Regions from separate parts of the Microbacterium sp. NPDC055502 genome, predicted to be linked through region 2. Evidence: predicted binding sites of a transcription regulator. Region 2 holds the regulator's gene; the other holds the start of a gene.

Region 1 (8,940 bases), on a different contig from region 2:
TCTTGACGGTGGACTCGCCCACATAGAGAGCGCGCGCGATCTCGGCATTGGTCAGGCCCTGACCGATCGCCAGGAACACCTCCTGCTCCCGGTCGGTCAGCGAGGCGTAGCGGGACGCATCCGCGCGGTCGGGCTCCGCCGGTGTTCCGGATCCGAGCCGCGGCCCCACGTGCTCGAGCAGCAGGCGGGTGATGCGGGGGGAGAGCGCGGCGTCCCCACGGTGCACGGCCCGCACCGCTGCGAGCATCTCGTGGCGTTGCGCGTCCTTGAGGAGGAACCCGCTCGCGCCGGCGCGGATCGCCCCGAACGCGTACTCGTCCAGGTCGAAGGTCGTGAGCACGAGCACGCGGGTCTCCGGGTGGTCGCGCACGATGGCCGACGTGGCGGCGATGCCGTCGAGTTCGGGCATCCGGATGTCCATGAGCACGAGGTCGGGCGCAAGGGCCGCGCTCTGGGCGATCGCCGCGCGGCCGTCCTTCGCCTCCCCGACGACCACGATGTCGGGTTCGGACTCGAGCACCATCCGGAAGCCGAGGCGGATCAGCTCCTGGTCGTCGACGAGGAGCACGCGGATCGGCGATGTCATGAGGGGTCCTCCGGGGTGGGTGTCGTCGCGGGGACGACCGGGCTGAGGGGCAGTCGGGCGTGCAGGCGCCATCGGCCGGGACCGTCCGGTCCGGAGTGCAGCCGGCCGTGGACATGCGCCGCGCGTTCGGTGAGTCCGCGGAGGCCGAAGCCGCCCGCGCCGACGTCGGTGCCGGAGACGCCGTCGTTGACCACCTCGACGCGGACCTCGTCGTCGGAATAGCCGATCGAGACACCGATCATCGAGACGGCAGGAGCGTGGCGCATGGCGTTCGTCACCCCCTCCTGCACGATCCGGCCCAGTGCGTGGGCGACGGACGGCGGGACGTCGGCGGTGCCCGTCACCGTGAGCGTCACCGGGTACCCCGCGCGCTGGGCGGCTTCGACCGCCTCCCGCGGCTGGGCGGGCTCGACCGGCGCGAGGGGGAGCGGCGAGTCGTCGTCGCGCAGTACGCCCAGCATCGATCGCATCTCCGTCAGCGCGCTCCTGGCCGTCTCGGCAGCGGTCGAGGCTGCCGCGCGGGCCTGCGTGTGATCGGGGGTCGCGGCCGCACCCTCCGACAGGGCGACGATCACCGTCAGCGAGTGCGACACGATGTCGTGCATCTCGCGGGCGATCCGCGCGCGCTCCGCGGCCGCCGCCAGCTGGGCCTGTTGATTGCGTTCGACCAGGAGTTGCCGCGATCGGTCGATCACCGCGTTGATGTATCGCTGGCGATTGCCGACGTTCACGCCGATCAGAGTGCCGATGAGACCGAGGACCACGGTGCTCAGGACCGTGTTGAGGCCCGACTGGAGGGTGACGCCACCGGTCAGCAGCAGCGCGCCGGCGACCGCCGACACCGCGGCGACACCCCAGCCGAAGGCCGCCCAGGCCGCGCGCGACGACCCGTGGACGGCGAGGGAGAAGCCCGCGATCAGGAGCAGCGGGCTGCTGCCCGGAGAACCCGCGAGCAGAAAGAACACGTCGAGTGCATACGCCGCGACCGCCGGGAGCAGCGGGAGCCGCCGCCGCCACAGCAGCGTGGCACAGGCGGCGAGGACGGCCAGGGGCCAGACGATCGCACGGACGACGGCCCACGGCTCCGGCAGAGCGTCCAGACGCGCGGCCGGTGTCAGCGTGAGCAGGACGCAGAGCGCCGTGAGGAGGACGTCGGCGACCACGGGGTGCCGCGCCCAGAAGCGTCGGAACACCCCGGGCGGACGCGGAAGCCGCAGCTCCTCGTCCTCACGGATCGAGTCGCTGCGGCTGCGCGTTCTCCTCACGGGCCGACTCTACGCGTCGCGCGTGCGCAGGACCGCCCATGCGGCAAGCAGCGCTCCGACCACCCAGCAAGCGAGCGTCAGAAAGGCGACGGGGGCCTCGATCGCCGCTCCCTCACCCGGGAGGATCGCGCTCTGCGCGGCCGCCACCGGAAGATAGGTCGCGGCATCCACCACCCACGCCCACGCCTCACCGGCCATCGAGAAGAAGTTCCCGACGATCGGCAGCACGAACAGCAGGCCGACCGTCGCGGCGATCGCGCCGGCGCCCGAGCGCAGGATGAACCCGAACGCGACGCCGATCAGGGCGAACACCGACATCGACAGGGATGCGACCAGGATCGGCAGGAACGACGCCGACGGGTCGGACCAGTCGATGCTCTGATCGCGGGAACCGACGATCATCCCGACCGCCACGGCCGCGACACCGAAGATCACGAGCGAGGACACGAACAGGAACAGCGCCAGCACGAGCGACTTCGCGAGCAGGACGGCCCCGCGCACCGGAACGGCCGTGAGCGTCGAGCGGATCATGCCGGTCGAGTACTCGCCGGTCACCGCGATCGCGCCGATGATGCCCGCCAACAGCATCGTGAACTGGATCGGCATGACCACGGCCTGGATGGGTTCGAACCCCGGAACGTCCACCGCCTGGGCGATCAGCATGGCGATGCCGATCGTGAGGACGGCGGCGATCGCGATGGACCACCACGTGGAGCGCAGCGTGGTGAGCTTGATGGTCTCGCTGCGGACGGCCCGGAAGAAGGTGAGCCGGCGACCGGTGTCGACGCGCGGTGTCGTGGCGACGGGGGCCTGCGTGGTCATGAGAGCTCCTTCGTGCGGTACTCGACGGCGTCGCCGGTGAGAGCGAGGTAGGCGTCCTCGAGAGAGCCGGTGGTGGGCGTGAGTTCGTGCAGGGGGATACCGCGTTCGGCAGCCAGGTCGCCGATGCGTGCGGCCGGGAGACCGACGATGTCGAGCAGATCCGGCGCGGAGCTGACGATCTCGACGTCCGGCGCCCCCACGGCCGCGGCGAGCTCCGCGGGACGCGGCGTGCGCACCCGAACGGTGTTCCTGGTCCACGAACGCACGAGGTCCGCGAGGGGAGCATCGGCGAGGACACGCCCGCGTCCCATCACGATCACGTGGTCGGCGGTCTGCGCCATCTCGCTCATCAGGTGGCTCGACAGCAGCACGGTCCGCCCCTCCGAGGCGGCGTGGCGCACGAACTGCCGCACCCAGCGCACACCCTCGGGGTCGAGACCGTTGACCGGCTCGTCGAGGATCAACGTGTGCGGGTCACCCAGTAGAGCCGAGGCGATCCCGAGGCGCTGGCCCATGCCCAGGGAGAACTTCCCGGCGCGCTTGCGGGCGACGGAGCCGATGCCGGCGAGGTCGATCACCTCGTCGACCCGCGAGTCGGGGATGCCGTGGGTCGCGGCCATCGCCCGCAGATGATTCCTGGCGGTGCGCCCGGTGTGCACGGCCTTCGCGTCGAGGAGCACCCCGACCTCGGTGAGCGGGGCGCGGAGCTTGCGGTATTCGCGCCCGCCGACGGCAGCGCGACCCGAGGTGGGCCGGTCGAGTCCGACGATCAGGCGCATGGTCGTCGACTTCCCGGCACCGTTCGGGCCGAGGAACCCGGTGACCGTGCCCGGCTGGACGGTGAACGACACGTCATCGACGGCCGTCTTGTCTCCGAACCTCTTGGTGAGGCCTTCTGCTGTGATCATGTCGTCCACGCTACGGACGGCGCCCGCCGCGCGCGTCCGCCCGCGGTACCTTTCCGCGCGCTCCGGATCCTCCCCCGGAAGGATGAGTGACCGCTTGCGCGGGGGCGCTGTCCGGGGCCACCATGCTGCGCCGTGAGCACCGTGGGCCGTCGGGTTCCGGGGCTCGGATAGGGTCGACGGGTGACAGACGCCCGTCGACTCCCCGCGCCCCTGGCCCTCGGCGGAGCCGTCGCCATCGGCGTCATGACCGCCATCCAGGCGCGGATCAACGGGGTGCTGGGCGTACGGGTCGACAACGGCATCGTCGCGGGCTTCCTCTCCTTCTCGGTCGGGCTCGTGGCGCTCGCGGTCGTGATCGCGCTCCTGCCGTTCGCCCGTCGCGGTGCCGTACGGCTATGGCGGGGGGTCCGCGGGCGCTCCGTCCCGTTCTGGATGCTCCTCGGCGGCGCGTGCGGGGCCCTCACGGTCTCGACGCAGGGGCTCACAGCGGGCGTCCTCGGCGTCTCGCTGTTCACGGTCGGCGTGGTGGCGGGGCAGACGCTCCACGGCCTGGTGCTGGACCGGATCGGCTTCGGGCCCGCGGGCGTCGTCGCGGTGACCCCCGGTCGCCTGCTCGGTGGGGCGCTGGCGCTCGCCGCGGTCGCGATCTCCCTGTCGGGCGACGTCCTGGCGTCCGCTCCGCTGTGGATGCTGGTGCTGCCGTTCCTCGCGGGAGTGGGCATCGCCTGGCAGGCCGCGACCAACGGGCGTTTGGCGCAGCGCGTGCAGTCGCCCATCGCCGCCACGCTCATGAGCTTCATCGCCGGGACGGTCGTGCTCGCGGTCGCCGCGGCCCTGAGCGTCGCGCTGCGCGGAGCGCCGGACCCCCTCCCGGCCGAGCCGTGGCTCTACCTCGGCGGGTTCCTCGGTGCCGCGTACATCCTGCTCGGCGCGTTCATCGTGGCTCACACGGGAGTGCTGCTGATGGGGCTCGGCTCGGTGCTGGGCCAGCTGGTGACCTCGGTGGTGATCGACGTGCTGTGGCCTGCGGAGGCGGGACCGGCGCTGTGGCAGGTGATCGCGATGGTCGTCGTCGCGGTGGCGTCGGTCGTCGTGGCAGTGCCGCGGCGTCGTGGCCGGTGACTACGCGGGGTTCTCCTTCGCGGCCTTCTTCTTCGCCTTCTTGGCGGCCTTCTTCTTCGCCTTCTTGGCGGACTTCTTCTCCGCGTTCGCCTCGGCCTTCTTCTCGTTCTCGGCGAGCTCGGCGGGCTCGGCGGCGGCGACGGCCGGTTGGGTCGAGGGAAGACGCGTCAGCAGTCTGCGCGCGTCGACGGCCTTGCGTCGGCCCGGCGACTTCCCCGGCGGTTTGTCGCCGACGTACAGCCAGCCCAGCAGCTCCTCGTCGTCGGCGAGGCCGTGCATCGCCGCGACCGGCTGCGACCGCGTGTAATGTCCGGTGCGCCAGATCACACCCCACCCTGCTTCGTCCAGCAGGAGGCTGAGCACGTGGGCGACGCCGGAGGCGACGGCCTCCTGCTCCCACCGCGGCACCTTCTCGCTCGGCTGGTAGCTGGCCACCACCGCGATCAGCAGGGGGGCGCGCAGCGGCTTCGTCGAGGGGGAGTCGTCGCCCTGCGCCTGGGCGATCGCTGCTCCGAGGGCCTCTCGATCGGCGCCGCGCAGCTCGATCAGCCGCCACGGTCGCAGCGAGGAGTGATCGGCGACGCGTCCGGCCGCGGCCACCAGGGCCAGCAGTTCTTCCCGCCCGGGCGCGGTGTCTCCGACCTTCGACCAGGACTGTCGTGCGCGGACGGCGTCGAGCGCGCTCACGACTCGTCTGGCGTGAAGTTCAGCGCGATCGAGTTCATGCAGTAGCGGTCGCCCGTGGGAGTGCCGAAGCCGTCGGGGAACACGTGCCCGAGGTGCGAGCCGCACGTCGCGCAGCGGACCTCGGTGCGCACCATGCCCAGGCTGTCGTCCTCCAGGAGCTCCACGGCGTCGGGCCGGATCGACTCGTAGAAGCTGGGCCACCCGCACCCGGAGTCGAACTTGGTGCCGCTCTTGAACAGCTCGGCGCCGCACGCTCCGCACGTGTACAGGCCGGCGCGCTCCTCGTCGAGCAGTTCTCCGGTCCAGGCGCGCTCGGTCGCGGCCTGGCGCAGCACCGCGTACTGCTCTTCGCCGAGCTCCTTGCGCCACTCGTCTTCGGTCTTGTCCACGCTGTACGACATTGCGTCCTCCTCGGGTCCTCTCCATTCTCCACGCTGCGGCGGTGTCTCGGCGCTGCGCGTCAGAATGGACGCATGACCGACCCGATCCGGGAGCGCTATGCCCGCTTCGCGCGCGACGAGGCCCCCGGGCGCAGCGCCCTGTACGGGGAGTGGGCGGCCGGCGTCAGCGATGACGAGCAGCTGCGCGATGTGCTGCGTCGCATCCCGGAGACGCACCGCCAGCCACCGCTGGTGTTCGCGGTGTCCCGGCTGCTGGGCGCCCCGCTCGAGGACTACGCGGCGTGGCGCGCCTTCGTCCTGGCGCACGCCGACGTGCTCGTGGCCGAGTGCGCGGCGCGGTCCCTGCAGACGAACGAGCCGCTGCGGCTGGCGGCGCTGCTCCCGGTCCTCTCCGAGATCGAGGGGCCGATCGCGCTTCTCGAGCTCGGCGCATCGGCCGGTCTCTGCCTGTACCCAGACCGGTACTCGTATCGCTACGTGACGGCCGAGGGCTCCGAACGGCTCGCCGTCGACCCGCACGACGGTCCCTCCCCGGTCGTGCTGCAGAGTCGGGTGACGGGGACGATGCCGAGTGTTCGCCTGCCCGAGGTCGTGTGGCGGGGCGGCATCGATCTCGCACCGCTCGATGCCGCGGACGACGGAGACCGGCGGTGGCTGCGCGGGCTCGTGTGGCCGGGGGAGTCCGGGCGCGAGCGCCGCATCGAGGCCGCGCTCGACATCGTCGCAGCCGATCCACCGCTGCTGCTCGCCGGCGACGCGGCCGAGAGGCTCGAGGAGCTCCTGGCGATGATGCCTGTGGGTGCCACCCCCGTCGTCACGACGCCCGGGGTGCTCGTCCACATCCCCCGCCGTGCGCGCGAGGCTCTCGTCGCGCAGATCCAGGGGCTGCCGGCGCGATGGATCACGATCGACCCACCCGGACTGCTCGACGTGTGGCGGCCGTCCGTGGACGCGACGACATGGTCCGGCTTCGTGGTCGCGCTCGACGGCAGGGTGCGGGCGGCGGCCGACCCGCTCGGGCTATGGTGGGAGTGGCGCGCGGGCGATGACGTCACCGCGTCCTAACCTGGAGCCATGCTCGGAGACCTCACGGAACGCGACCGCGCGATCCTCGCCCTCGAAGCCGCCTGGCCGCGGCATGGCGGCATGAAGGAAGAGGTCATCCGCAGCACCCTCGGCATGAGCGCGGCGCGCTACTACCAGCTGCTCGGACGACTCATCGACTCGGAGGCGGCCCTGGCGTTCGACCCGGTCCTGGTGCGGCGGCTGCGACGGCTCCGCGACACCCGGGGCACCCGACGGGCGGCGCGCATGCCCGGCTTCGTCGGCTGACGGACCCGCTTCGCTCCGCTCGCTGGCCTCCGTCGCGGATTGCCAGCATCGTGCCGCTAGCATCGAGGGGTGTCCAAGCCCTCCCGTGACCGATTCGATGACGTTCCCCGCGCCTCCGGACGCGTCGGGGCCCACCGCGCGGAGGCTCCGGGCATGAACGGCTGGGTGGTCCTGCTGTGGTCCTTCGTGGCTGCGCTCGTCCTGATCATCGCCGGGATCTTCGGTTCGCTGGTCGTCATGGGGCGCATCGAGCTGTTCCCCGAGGCGGGCCCCAGCGCGGTGCCGACACCGGAGGAGACGGGTGTGGTCGACCCGAGCTACTCGGTCATGATCCTCAACGCGACCCCTGATTCCGGCCTCGACGACCAGATGCGTGACACTCTCATCAATGCCGGCTGGCCGGCGGGGATCGTGTTCGCCACGGACAGCGCGAGCGACGACTTCGCCACGACGACCATCTACTACGTCGACGACGCGGACGAGCAGGCGGCCGTGGGTCTCGCCGGGGTGATCGGCGGCGCTGCGGTGAAGCAGGACGACTTCTACGCCGATCTGAACGAGACGGGCGGCAAGCAGCTCACCGTCGTGATCGGCCTCGATCGCTCAGCGTCGGCGCCGGAGCAGTCCGAGGAGACTCCCGCTCCCTGACGCCCCTCCACAGGCGGGCGACGCGGCTTGCACTCGATGGTGTCGAGTGCCAGAATGGCGTTAGCACTCTCTCACTCTGAGTGCTAAACCCACCGTCTACGTCCAGGAGGGACGACAAAACTCATGGCAAAGATCATCGCCTTCGATGAGGAGGCCCGCCGCGGCCTCGAGCGTGGCCTCAACATCCTCGCCGACGCGGTCAAGGTGACCCTCGGCCCGCGTGGTCGCAACGTCGTGCTCGAGAAGAAGTGGGGCGCCCCCACGATCACGAACGACGGTGTCTCCATCGCCAAGGAGATCGAGCTGGACGACCCGTACGAGAAGATCGGCGCGGAGCTCGTCAAGGAGGTCGCCAAGAAGACCGACGACGTCGCCGGTGACGGCACGACGACCGCCACGGTGCTCGCCCAGGCCCTGGTCCGCGAGGGTCTGCGCAACGTCGCGGCCGGCGCCGACCCCATCTCCCTCAAGCGCGGCATCGAGAAGGCCGTCGCCGCCATCACCGAGGAGCTGCTGAGCAGCGCGAAGGAGATCGACTCCAAGGAGCAGATCGCCGCGACCGCGTCCATCTCGGCGGCAGACCCGGCCATCGGTGAGCTGATCGCCGAGGCGATCGACAAGGTCGGCAAGGAGGGTGTGGTCACCGTCGAGGAGTCGCAGACCTTCGGCACCGAGCTCGAGCTCACCGAGGGCATGCGCTTCGACAAGGGCTACCTGAACCCGTACTTCGTCACGGACCCGGAGCGCCAGGAGGCCGTGTTCGAGGACCCGTACATCCTCATCGCCAACCAGAAGGTCTCGAACATCAAGGACCTCCTGCCCATCGTCGACAAGGTGATCCAGGACGGCAAGGAGCTCGTCATCATCGCCGAGGACGTCGAGGGCGAGGCTCTGGCGACGCTCGTGCTGAACAAGCTCAAGGGCATCTTCAAGTCGGTCGCCGTCAAGGCTCCCGGCTTCGGCGACCGTCGCAAGGCGCAGCTGCAGGACATCGCGATCCTCACCGGCGGCCAGGTCATCACCGAAGAGGTGGGCCTGAAGCTCGAGAACGCGACGCTCGACCTGCTGGGTCGTGCCCGCAAGGTCATCGTCACCAAGGACGAGACCACGATCGTCGAGGGTGCCGGCGAGGCCGACCAGATCGAGGGTCGCGTCACGCAGATCCGTCG
Region 2 (8,940 bases):
GCCTCCACCGCCGGACGGGTGAGGATGATGCGCGTGACCTCCTTGCGCTGCAGCGCCTGCACGGCCTTCGCCATCGCCAGGTAGGTCTTTCCGGTACCGGCCGGGCCGATGCCGAACACGATCGTGTTCTCCTCGATCGCGTCGACGTACTCCTTCTGTCCGAGCGTCTTCGGGCGGATCACCTTGCCACGGGTCGACAGGATCGCCTCGCCGAGCACCTCGCTCGGGCGCGGACCGCCCTCGGTGCGGAGCATGCGCGCCGAGCTGGACACGTCGCTGGGCGCCAGGTCGTGCCCGGCCTTCGTCATCGCCAGCAGCTCGTCGACGAGGTTCTTCGCCTTCGCGACGGCGTCGCGCTCGCCCGTCAGGGTGATCTCGTTGCCGCGGACGAGCACCTGCACATCGCGGTGCTCGCGTTCCAGCATCCGCAGCAGGCGGTCCTGCGGACCGAGCAGCTGCACCATCGCGACACCGTCCGCGTAGATGCGTTCGGTGACGGTTTCCTGATCGTCAGAAGCCAACGAGCTTGTTCTCCTCGAGATTGCCGAGCACATGGGCGTGCACGTGGAAGACGGACTGGGCGGCGCTCGCGCCGTTGTTGAAGATGAGGCGGTACTCGCCGTTGGCGTGCTCGTCGGCGATGCGCTTCGCTGCCGCGACCATCTCGGCCAGCAGACCCGGGTCACCCGCCGCGAGCTCCGTCACGTCGCGGTACTCCTCGGTCTTCGGGATCACGAGCGCGTGCAGCGGAGCCTGCGGGTTGATGTCGCGGATCACGAACACCCGACCCGCATCGAGCAGGATCTCGCCGGGGATGTCCCCGTTCAGGATGCGCGTGAAGATCGAGGGTTCGCTCATGCGTTCAGCTTACCGGGGCCCCTGCACGCGGCGGCGGTCACCAGCGGCCGAGAGCGACCGACAGCACCGCGATCGCCGCCGGTCCTGCCGTGGACGTGCGCAGCACCGTGTCGCCGAGGAGCACGCGCTCCGCGCCCGCCGCCGTGAGCCGCTCCAGCTCCTCGGCGGAGATGCCGCCCTCGGGCCCCACCACCAGCACGAGGTCGCGGCCGTCGGGCTCCAGGTCGGACAGCCGCCCTGGCGCGGTCGGGTCGAGCAGCAGCACCCGCTGCAGCGCCGCGCGCGCCGCCAGCTGCGCGGTCGACTCGACCGGCGCGACCTCCGGCACCCATGCGCGATGGGCCTGCTTGGCCGCCTCGCGCACGATCGTCGCCCAGCGCTCGCGACCCTTCGCGGCCTTGGGCCCCTCCCAGCGCGAGATGCTGCGACCCGCCTGCCACGGCACGATCTCGTCCACGCCGAGCTCGCACGCCGCCTGCACCGCGAGCTCGTCACGGTCGCCCTTCGCGAGCGCCTGCACCAGCACGACCCTCGGCGACGGCGACGGCGTCTCCGCGCGCTCCTGCACGCGCACCTCGACGCGCGACGGCGAGACCTCCTCCGCGACGCCGGTCAGCCACACGCCACGGCCGTCCCCCACCGTCACGGCCTCGCCGACGCGCAGCCGACGCACCACGGCGGCGTGCTTCGCCTCGGCGCCGGTCAGCGTGACCACGTCGCCGACGGCCGCGCCTCCCGCCGTCTCGACAAGGAAGTGGAGCGCCACGATCAGTGTCCGCGGAACCGGTCGCGCAGCTTCGAGAACAGCCCCTGCTGGAACTGGGCGAGCTGCGGGGTCGGAGCCTTCGCCTTCTTCGCGAAGTCCTCGATGAGCTTGCGCTGCGACGCGTCGAGCTTCGTGGGTGTCACGACCTGCACGCCCACGCGCAGGTCGCCGCGCTGGGTGCCGCGCAGCGGCGTGATGCCGCGGCCCTTGATCGTCAGCACGTCGCCGGACTGCACACCGGGGCGGATCTCCAGGTCGACCTCGCCGTCCAGGCCCTCGATCGACGTGTCGGTGCCGAGGATCGCATCGGTCATCGACACCTCGAGCGTCGCGAGGAGGTCGTCGCCCTCCCGGCTGAACGCGGGGTGCGGGGTGACCGTGACCTCCACGTACAGGTCGCCGTTGGGGCCACCGGCGCGACCGACCTCACCGGAGCCGGGCAGCTGCAGCCGCAGTCCGGTCTCCACGCCGGCGGGGATGTCGAGCGACACGGTGCGCCGCGACCGCACGCGCCCCTGTCCGCCGCACGTGCCGCACGGATACGGGATGGTGGTGCCGTAGCCCTCGCACGTGCCGCACGGCTGCGAGGTGACGACGTTGCCGAGCAGGCTGCGCACCTGACGCTGCACGTGGCCGGTGCCGCCGCAGATGTCGCACGTGACGGGCGACGTGCCCTCCTGGCAGCACGAGCCCTGACACGTCTCGCACAGCACCGCGGTGTCGACCTCGATGTCGCGGTGCGCGCCGAACACGACGTCGCCCAGCTCGAGCGTCACGCGCACCAGGGCGTCTTGACCGCGCTCGCGCCGCGACCGGGGTCGGGCTCCGCGGCCACCGCCCTGCGCGGCGCCGAAGAACGTCTCGAAGATGTCGCCGAACCCGCCGAAGCCGCCGAAGTTGCCCGCGGCGCCGTCCCCGCCGCCCATGTCGTAGCGGCGTCGCGACTCCTCGTCGCTGAGCACGTCGTAGGCGTGGGTGACGAGCTTGAACCGCTCGGCCGCGTCCTCGCCCGGATTCACGTCCGGGTGGAGCTGCCGCGCCAGTCGGCGGTACGCCTTCTTGATCTCATCCGTGGAAGCGTCCCGGGACACCCCGAGAACCTCATAGTGGTCCGCCACAATCGCCCTTCTGCGTGTTCCGTGGGGCCGCGTCAGCGGCCGGCCTCGTCGTCGTCGAGCATCCGCGACAGGTAGCGGGCCACCGCCCGCGCCGCCGCCAGGTTGCTCGGATAGTCCATGCGCGTCGGCCCCATCACGCCGACGCGCGCCGTTCCGGTCGGTGCCGCGTAGTCGCTCGCGACGATCGACGCCTCGCCGAGACCGAACGGCGCGTTCTCGGTGCCGATGCTGGCCGCCAGGCCGTGCTCGTCGGCCACCATCTCGCTCATCAGCCGCAGCAGCGTCACCTGCTCCTCGATCGCCTCGAGGAGCGGGTGGATGCTGCCGCGGAAGTCGTGCTCGCGGCGGGCGAGGGTCGCCGCGCCCGCCATCACCAGTCGCTCCTGACGGAACCCGCCCAGCTCGTCGACGAGGACGCCGGCGAGAGTGCGCAGCACGCGGTCGCGCGGCGTCTCCTCCGCGGCCAGCAGGGTCTGCAGCCGCTCGGACGCCTCCGCGATCGCCTGTCCCGTGATGAGCGCGGAGAGCCGGGCGCGGAGCACACCGAGATCGGCCTCGTCGATCGCATCCGGCAGCACGGTCATCCGCTGCGAGACGCCGCCGGCATCGGTCACCAGCACGGTCAGGAGACGGTTGGGGGCCAGCGCGACGAGCTCCACGTGCGTGACCCGCGCGCGGGCGAACGACGGATACTGCGCCAGCGCGACCTGGCCCGTGAGCTGCGTCAGTACCCGCACCGTGCGCGCCATGAGGTCGTCGAGGTCGGCGGGGTCGGCGAGGAACGACTCGATCGCCGAGCGCTGCGCCGAGGAGAGGGGACGGAGCTGGGCGAGGTGGTTGACGAACACGCGGTAGCCCTTGTCGGTGGGCACGCGACCGGACGACGTGTGGGGGGCGGTGATGAGCTCCTCGTCTTCGAGCTGCGCCATGTCGTTGCGGATCGTCGCCGCGGACACCCCGAACGAGTGACGGTCGACGATCGATCGGCTGCCCACCGGCTCGTGCGTCTCGACGTAGTCCTGCACGATCGCGCGGAGAACCTGGAGTCCTCGCTCTGTGACCATGGCCCACCCCTTCCCGCTGACGACCGGACGCTGGCACTCTGACACCCTGAGTGCCAATCCTACCGCGTACGACCGGGAGTTCTCCGAACCCGCGCGCCGATCACTCAGTCGGTGAGCTCGCGCACCACCGCGTCGGCGAGGAGGCGTCCGCGCAGGGTGAGCTGCACGCGCCCGCGGATCGCCGCCGCCGCGTCGATCAGGCCGTCCGCGATGAGCCCGGCCACGCGGGGGCGGTTCGCCGCGGGCAGGTCGTCCACCGCGATGCCCTCGCGGATGCGGCTGAGCAGCAGGATGCGCTCGAGCGTCTGGGCCTCCACGTCGGGGCGCTCCCGTCCCGCCGCCGGAGACGCGGACGCCGCGAGCCGCTGCGCGTAGGCGGCCGGATGCTTCACGTTCCACCAGCGCAGTCCCGCCACGTGGCTGTGCGCGCCGGGACCGAAGCCCCACCAGTCGCTCCCCCGCCAGTACGCCAGGTTGTGCCGCGACCGCTGCTCCGGCGTGCGCGCCCAGTTGCTGACCTCGTACCACTCGAAGCCCGCCGCGGCCAGCCGCTCGTCGGCCAGCTCGTACATGTCCGCCTGCAGGTCGTCGTCGGGGGCTGGCACCTCGCCGCGACGGATCTGCCGCGCCAGCTTCGTGCCGTCCTCGATGATCAACGCGTACGCGGAGATGTGGTCCGACTCGAGCTGGAGGGCCGCATCGAGCGACGCCTCCCAGTCGGCGAGCGACTCCCCCGGCGCGCCGTAGATGAGGTCGACGCTGACGTCCAGTCCCGCACCCTTGGCCGCGGCCACCGCCGTCCGCACGTTCTCCGGCTGATGCGTGCGATCGAGAGCGGCGAGCACGTGCGGCACCGCCGACTGCATGCCGATCGACAACCGCGTGACGCCGGCCTCCGCGAGGGTGCGCGCCACCTCGGGCGTCACCGTGTCGGGGTTCGCCTCCACCGTCACCTCGGCACCCGGCGCCAGCCCGAACGCCGCGGTCGCCGCGCCGAGCATGCGCGCGAGGTCGCCCGGGGGCAGCAGCGTCGGCGTGCCGCCCCCGAAGAACACCGTGTCCATCGGTCGCAGCGCCCCCGCGGCCTCCAGCACGCCGCGAGCGAGGGCGATCTCGCCGATCAGGGTCGACGCATAGTCCTCCTGCTTCGCGCCGCGCAGCTCGCTCGACGTATAGGTGTTGAAGTCGCAGTAGCCGCAGCGCACGCGGCAGAACGGCACGTGCAGGTACGCCGAGAACGGGGTGTCGGCAGAGATCGGCAGGTCGTCGGGCAGGCGGCCGTCGGCGGGAGCCGGATCGCCGAGGGGAAGCGGTCCCGCCATCAGACGGGGGTCGCGTACAGCGGGGAGATCGCGCGCAGGTACCGCGCGAACAGCTCGCGGCGGCGCCGCTTCATGAGTGCCGGGATCAGGCGGTAGACGAGCGCGTTGGGCGCGTCGAACGCGCGCACCGTGAACCACACCTCGTCGTTGTCCTCGCGCCAGTCGACGTCGAACGACTCCTCGCCGCTGACGACCGAGCCCCCGATCGTCCCGAGCACGAAGCCGATGCGCCGTGTCTCCTCGGTGACCGAGATCACGCGCAGCTCGGAGTCGGCGCGCATGCCGCCCACCCGACCGCGCAGGTGCAGCGTCATCCCGGCGCCGACGAACGGCATGCCCTCCGCGTCGTAGCGCGGCTCGACGTCGCGCTTGCTCGGCGCGATCGGGTTGCCCTCGGCGTCGAAGCTGACCCCGGCGTACGCGGGGCCCGGGGCGGGACGCACGTCTTCCACCGAGAGTCCCGCTGCGCGCTGCGCCGTCCACGACAGCAGGGCCTCGCCCGCCGTCTGGAACCGCTCCTCGCCGCTGCCGATCCGCCAGGACTCCTCCGCCGGGATGCTGCGCTCCGGCGGGTACTGCATCAGGTCGGGGGCGTGGGTCGCACCCACGGCCGCATAGTCCACCGTGTCGTCTCGGAAAGTCCCGCGCCGCATGAGATCCAGCCTACTTCGGGTTCCCTGGGCGAACACCCCCCCCGCACCACGGGAGCGCCCAGGATCGCCCGGGTTACTTCTTGTCCTTGCCCTCGACGTCGCCGGAGAGCGCCGCGATGAACGCCTCCTGGGGGACCTCGACGCGGCCGACCATCTTCATGCGCTTCTTGCCCTCCTTCTGCTTCTCGAGGAGCTTGCGCTTGCGGGTGATGTCACCGCCGTAGCACTTGGCGAGCACGTCCTTGCGGATCGCGCGGATGGTCTCGCGGGCGATGATGCGCGCACCGATCGCCGCCTGGATCGGCACCTCGAACTGCTGACGAGGGATGAGCTTGCGCAGCCGCTCGGCCATCATCGTGCCGTACGCGTAGGCCTTGTCGCGGTGCACGATCGAGCTGAAGGCGTCGACCTTCTCGCCCTGGAGGAGGATGTCGACCTTCACCAGGTCGGCTTCCTGTTGACCGGAGGGCTCGTAGTCGAGCGAGGCGTACCCCTGCGTCTTGGACTTGAGCTGGTCGAAGAAGTCGAACACGATCTCGCCGAGCGGCATGTTGTAGCGCAGCTCGACGCGCTCCTCCGAGAAGTACTCCATGCCCAGCAGCGTGCCGCGCCGCGACTGGCACAGCTCCATCACGGTGCCGACGTAGTCCTTGGGCAGCAGGATCGCCGCCTTGACCATCGGCTCCGACACCGAGCCGATGCGCCCATCGGGGTACTCGCTCGGGTTCGTGACCGTGACCGTCTCGCCGGTGTCGCTGGTGACGACCTCGTAGATCACGCTCGGCGCCGTGGTGATGAGGTCGAGGCCGAACTCGCGCGCGAGCCGCTCCGTCACGATCTCCAGGTGCAGCAGGCCGAGGAAGCCGCAGCGGAAGCCGAAGCCGAGCGCGACCGAGGTCTCCGGCTCGTACTGCAGCGACGCGTCGGAGAGCTTGAGCTTGTCGAGGGCCTCGCGCAGTTCCGCGTAGTCGCTGCCGTCGATCGGGTAGATGCCCGAGAACACCATCGGCTTCGGGTCGGTATAGCCGGGGAGCGCCTCAGCGGCGGGCTTGCGCGCGTTCGTGATGGTGTCGCCGACCTTCGACTGGCGCACGTCCTTCACGCCGGTGATGAGGTAGCCCACCTCGCCGACGCCGAGGCCCTTCGTGGGCGTCGGCTCGGGGCTGGACACCCCGACCTCGAGAGCCTCGTGGTTGGCGCCGGTCGACATCATCTGGATGCGCTCGCGCGGGGAGAGGCTGCCGTCGACCATGCGCACGTAGGTGACGACGCCGCGGTACGCGTCGTACACGGAGTCGAAGATCATGGCGCGGGCGGGAGCCTCGGCGTCTCCGACCGGCGCGGGGATCTCCCGCACGAGGCGGTCGAGCAGATCCTCCACACCGACGCCGGTCTTGCCCGACACGCGCAGCACGTCTTCCGGCTTGCCCCCGATGAGGGAGGCGAGCTCCTTCGCGTACTTCTCCGGGTCGGCCGCCGGGAGGTCGATCTTGTTGAGGACCGGGATGATGTGCAGGTCGTTCTCGAGCGCCAGGTAGAGGTTGGCGAGCGTCTGCGCCTCGATCCCCTGTGCGGCGTCGACCAGGAGGATCGCCCCCTCGCACGCGGCGAGGGAGCGCGACACCTCGTAGGTGAAGTCCACGTGGCCGGGGGTGTCGATCATGTTCAGCGCGAACGTCTCGCCGTCGATCTCCCAGGGCATGCGCACGGCCTGGCTCTTGATGGTGATGCCGCGCTCGCGCTCGATGTCCATGCGGTCGAGGTACTGCGCCCGCATGTCCCGGTCCGACACCACTCCGGTGATCTGGAGCATGCGGTCGGCGAGCGTCGACTTGCCGTGATCGATGTGGGCGATGATGCAGAAATTGCGGATCTGCGCAGCCGGCGTCGCGGCAGGCTGAAGCGGGGTGAGAGCGCGTGGGGACATGTCCCGTCGATTCTACGGTGAGGGGCAGGGGAATCCCCATTCGGGGACATCGGTGATAGTCTCCCGAAGTTGCCCGGGATCAATCCGTGACACCGGATCCCGTAAGCGATACGACTCCGTCACAGACTCCGTGAGGGCTGTCGCGTCGCGCAGAACGGCGGATGGCGCCCGATTCATCCGCCCGGCTCAGCGTTGCGTCGGCGGATCCCGAGCGCGTCTGGAGAAGAGAAAGACAATCCCCCTTGATCAAGTACCTCGCACGCCGCGCCCTCGGCTGGCTGCTCATGATCGTGGTCGCGACGAACCTCACCTACTTCCTCGCGTGGGGGTTCCTCGATCCGCGCAGCAACTACGTGGGCCGTCGTCCTCCGCTCAGTGAAGAGCAGATCAACAACCTCCTCGTGCCGCGCAACCTCAGCGACACCGTGCCGCTCATCGAGCGCTGGTGGAACTGGTTCACGAGCATCCTCCTCCGCTGGGACTGGGGGGTGAGCCCGACCGGCGGCTCCGTCAACGAGCAGGTCGCGTACCGCATGTGGGTCAGCGCGGAGCTCGTGCTCGGCGCGACGATCATCACCACGATCCTCGGCATCGCGCTCGGCGTGTACACGGCCTCCCGCCAGTACAAGCTCGCCGACCGCATCGGCCAGGCCACCAGCATCATCACGCTGAACATCCCGATCGTGGTCGCGGCCTTCGCGATCGTGCTGCTCGCGATCGGCCTCAACAACGCCACCGGCACGCGCATCTTCTATGTGACAGGGAACGCCAGTCAGGGGGTCGAGGGCTTCTTCCCCACCCTGATAGATGTGCTGCAGCATCTGACGCTGCCGACCATAGCCCTGGTGCTCACGGGCTACGCGAGCATCCACTTCCTGCAGCGCTCGCTGCTGCTGGACAACATCAACGCCGACTACGTGCGCACCGCTCGCGCCAAGGGCCTCACCAAGCAGCAGGCCATCCGCAAGCACGCGCTGCGCACCTCGCTGATCCCCGTCGCCACGCAGGTCGCCTTCACGATCCCCGCCATCTTCACCGGTGCGGTCCTGACCGAGACGATCTTCGCGTGGAACGGCATGGGCAAGTACTTCATCGAGACCATCTCGAAGAACGACATCCACGGAACCGTCGCGATCGCGGCCTTCGGCGCGGTCCTCACGGCGATCGGCGCGATCCTCGCCGACATCGCCGTCGTGGTCCTCGACCCGCGTGTGAGAGTGAGCTGACATGAG

What was found. Region 2 encodes HrcA, which represses chaperone genes, less so after heat shock. Its sites were predicted from a motif close to TTNGCACTCGNNNNNNNCGAGTGCNAA; they were not measured.
Region 1: the regulator HrcA is predicted to act here: its motif matches at 7,832-7,858, upstream of groL (chaperonin GroEL).

What each region holds. Positions count from the first base shown of each region.
Region 1 is NZ_JBSHKJ010000001.1:33,706-42,645, reverse strand. Features, by position in the region: gene ACWH95_RS00230 (response regulator) at 1-586, opposite strand, end outside; gene ACWH95_RS00225 (sensor histidine kinase) at 583-1,851, opposite strand; gene ACWH95_RS00220 (ABC transporter permease) at 1,861-2,673, opposite strand; gene ACWH95_RS00215 (ABC transporter ATP-binding protein) at 2,670-3,581, opposite strand; gene ACWH95_RS00210 (DMT family transporter) at 3,792-4,703, shown strand; gene ACWH95_RS00205 (nitroreductase family protein) at 4,704-5,390, opposite strand; gene msrB (peptide-methionine (R)-S-oxide reductase MsrB) at 5,387-5,791, opposite strand; gene ACWH95_RS00195 (DUF2332 domain-containing protein) at 5,864-6,856, shown strand; gene ACWH95_RS00190 (DUF3263 domain-containing protein) at 6,866-7,123, shown strand; gene ACWH95_RS00185 (LytR C-terminal domain-containing protein) at 7,193-7,771, shown strand; gene groL (chaperonin GroEL) at 7,895-8,940, shown strand, end outside.
Region 2 is NZ_JBSHKJ010000002.1:814,150-823,089, forward strand. Features, by position in the region: gene ACWH95_RS14980 (PhoH family protein) at 1-464, opposite strand, end outside; gene ACWH95_RS14985 (HIT domain-containing protein) at 511-858, opposite strand; gene ACWH95_RS14990 (16S rRNA (uracil(1498)-N(3))-methyltransferase) at 896-1,624, opposite strand; gene dnaJ (molecular chaperone DnaJ) at 1,627-2,742, opposite strand; gene hrcA (heat-inducible transcriptional repressor HrcA) at 2,775-3,806, opposite strand; gene hemW (radical SAM family heme chaperone HemW) at 3,911-5,128, opposite strand; gene ACWH95_RS15010 (DUF1990 family protein) at 5,128-5,781, opposite strand; gene lepA (translation elongation factor 4) at 5,855-7,708, opposite strand; gene ACWH95_RS15020 (ABC transporter permease) at 7,951-8,934, shown strand; gene ACWH95_RS15025 (ABC transporter permease) at 8,936-8,940, shown strand, end outside.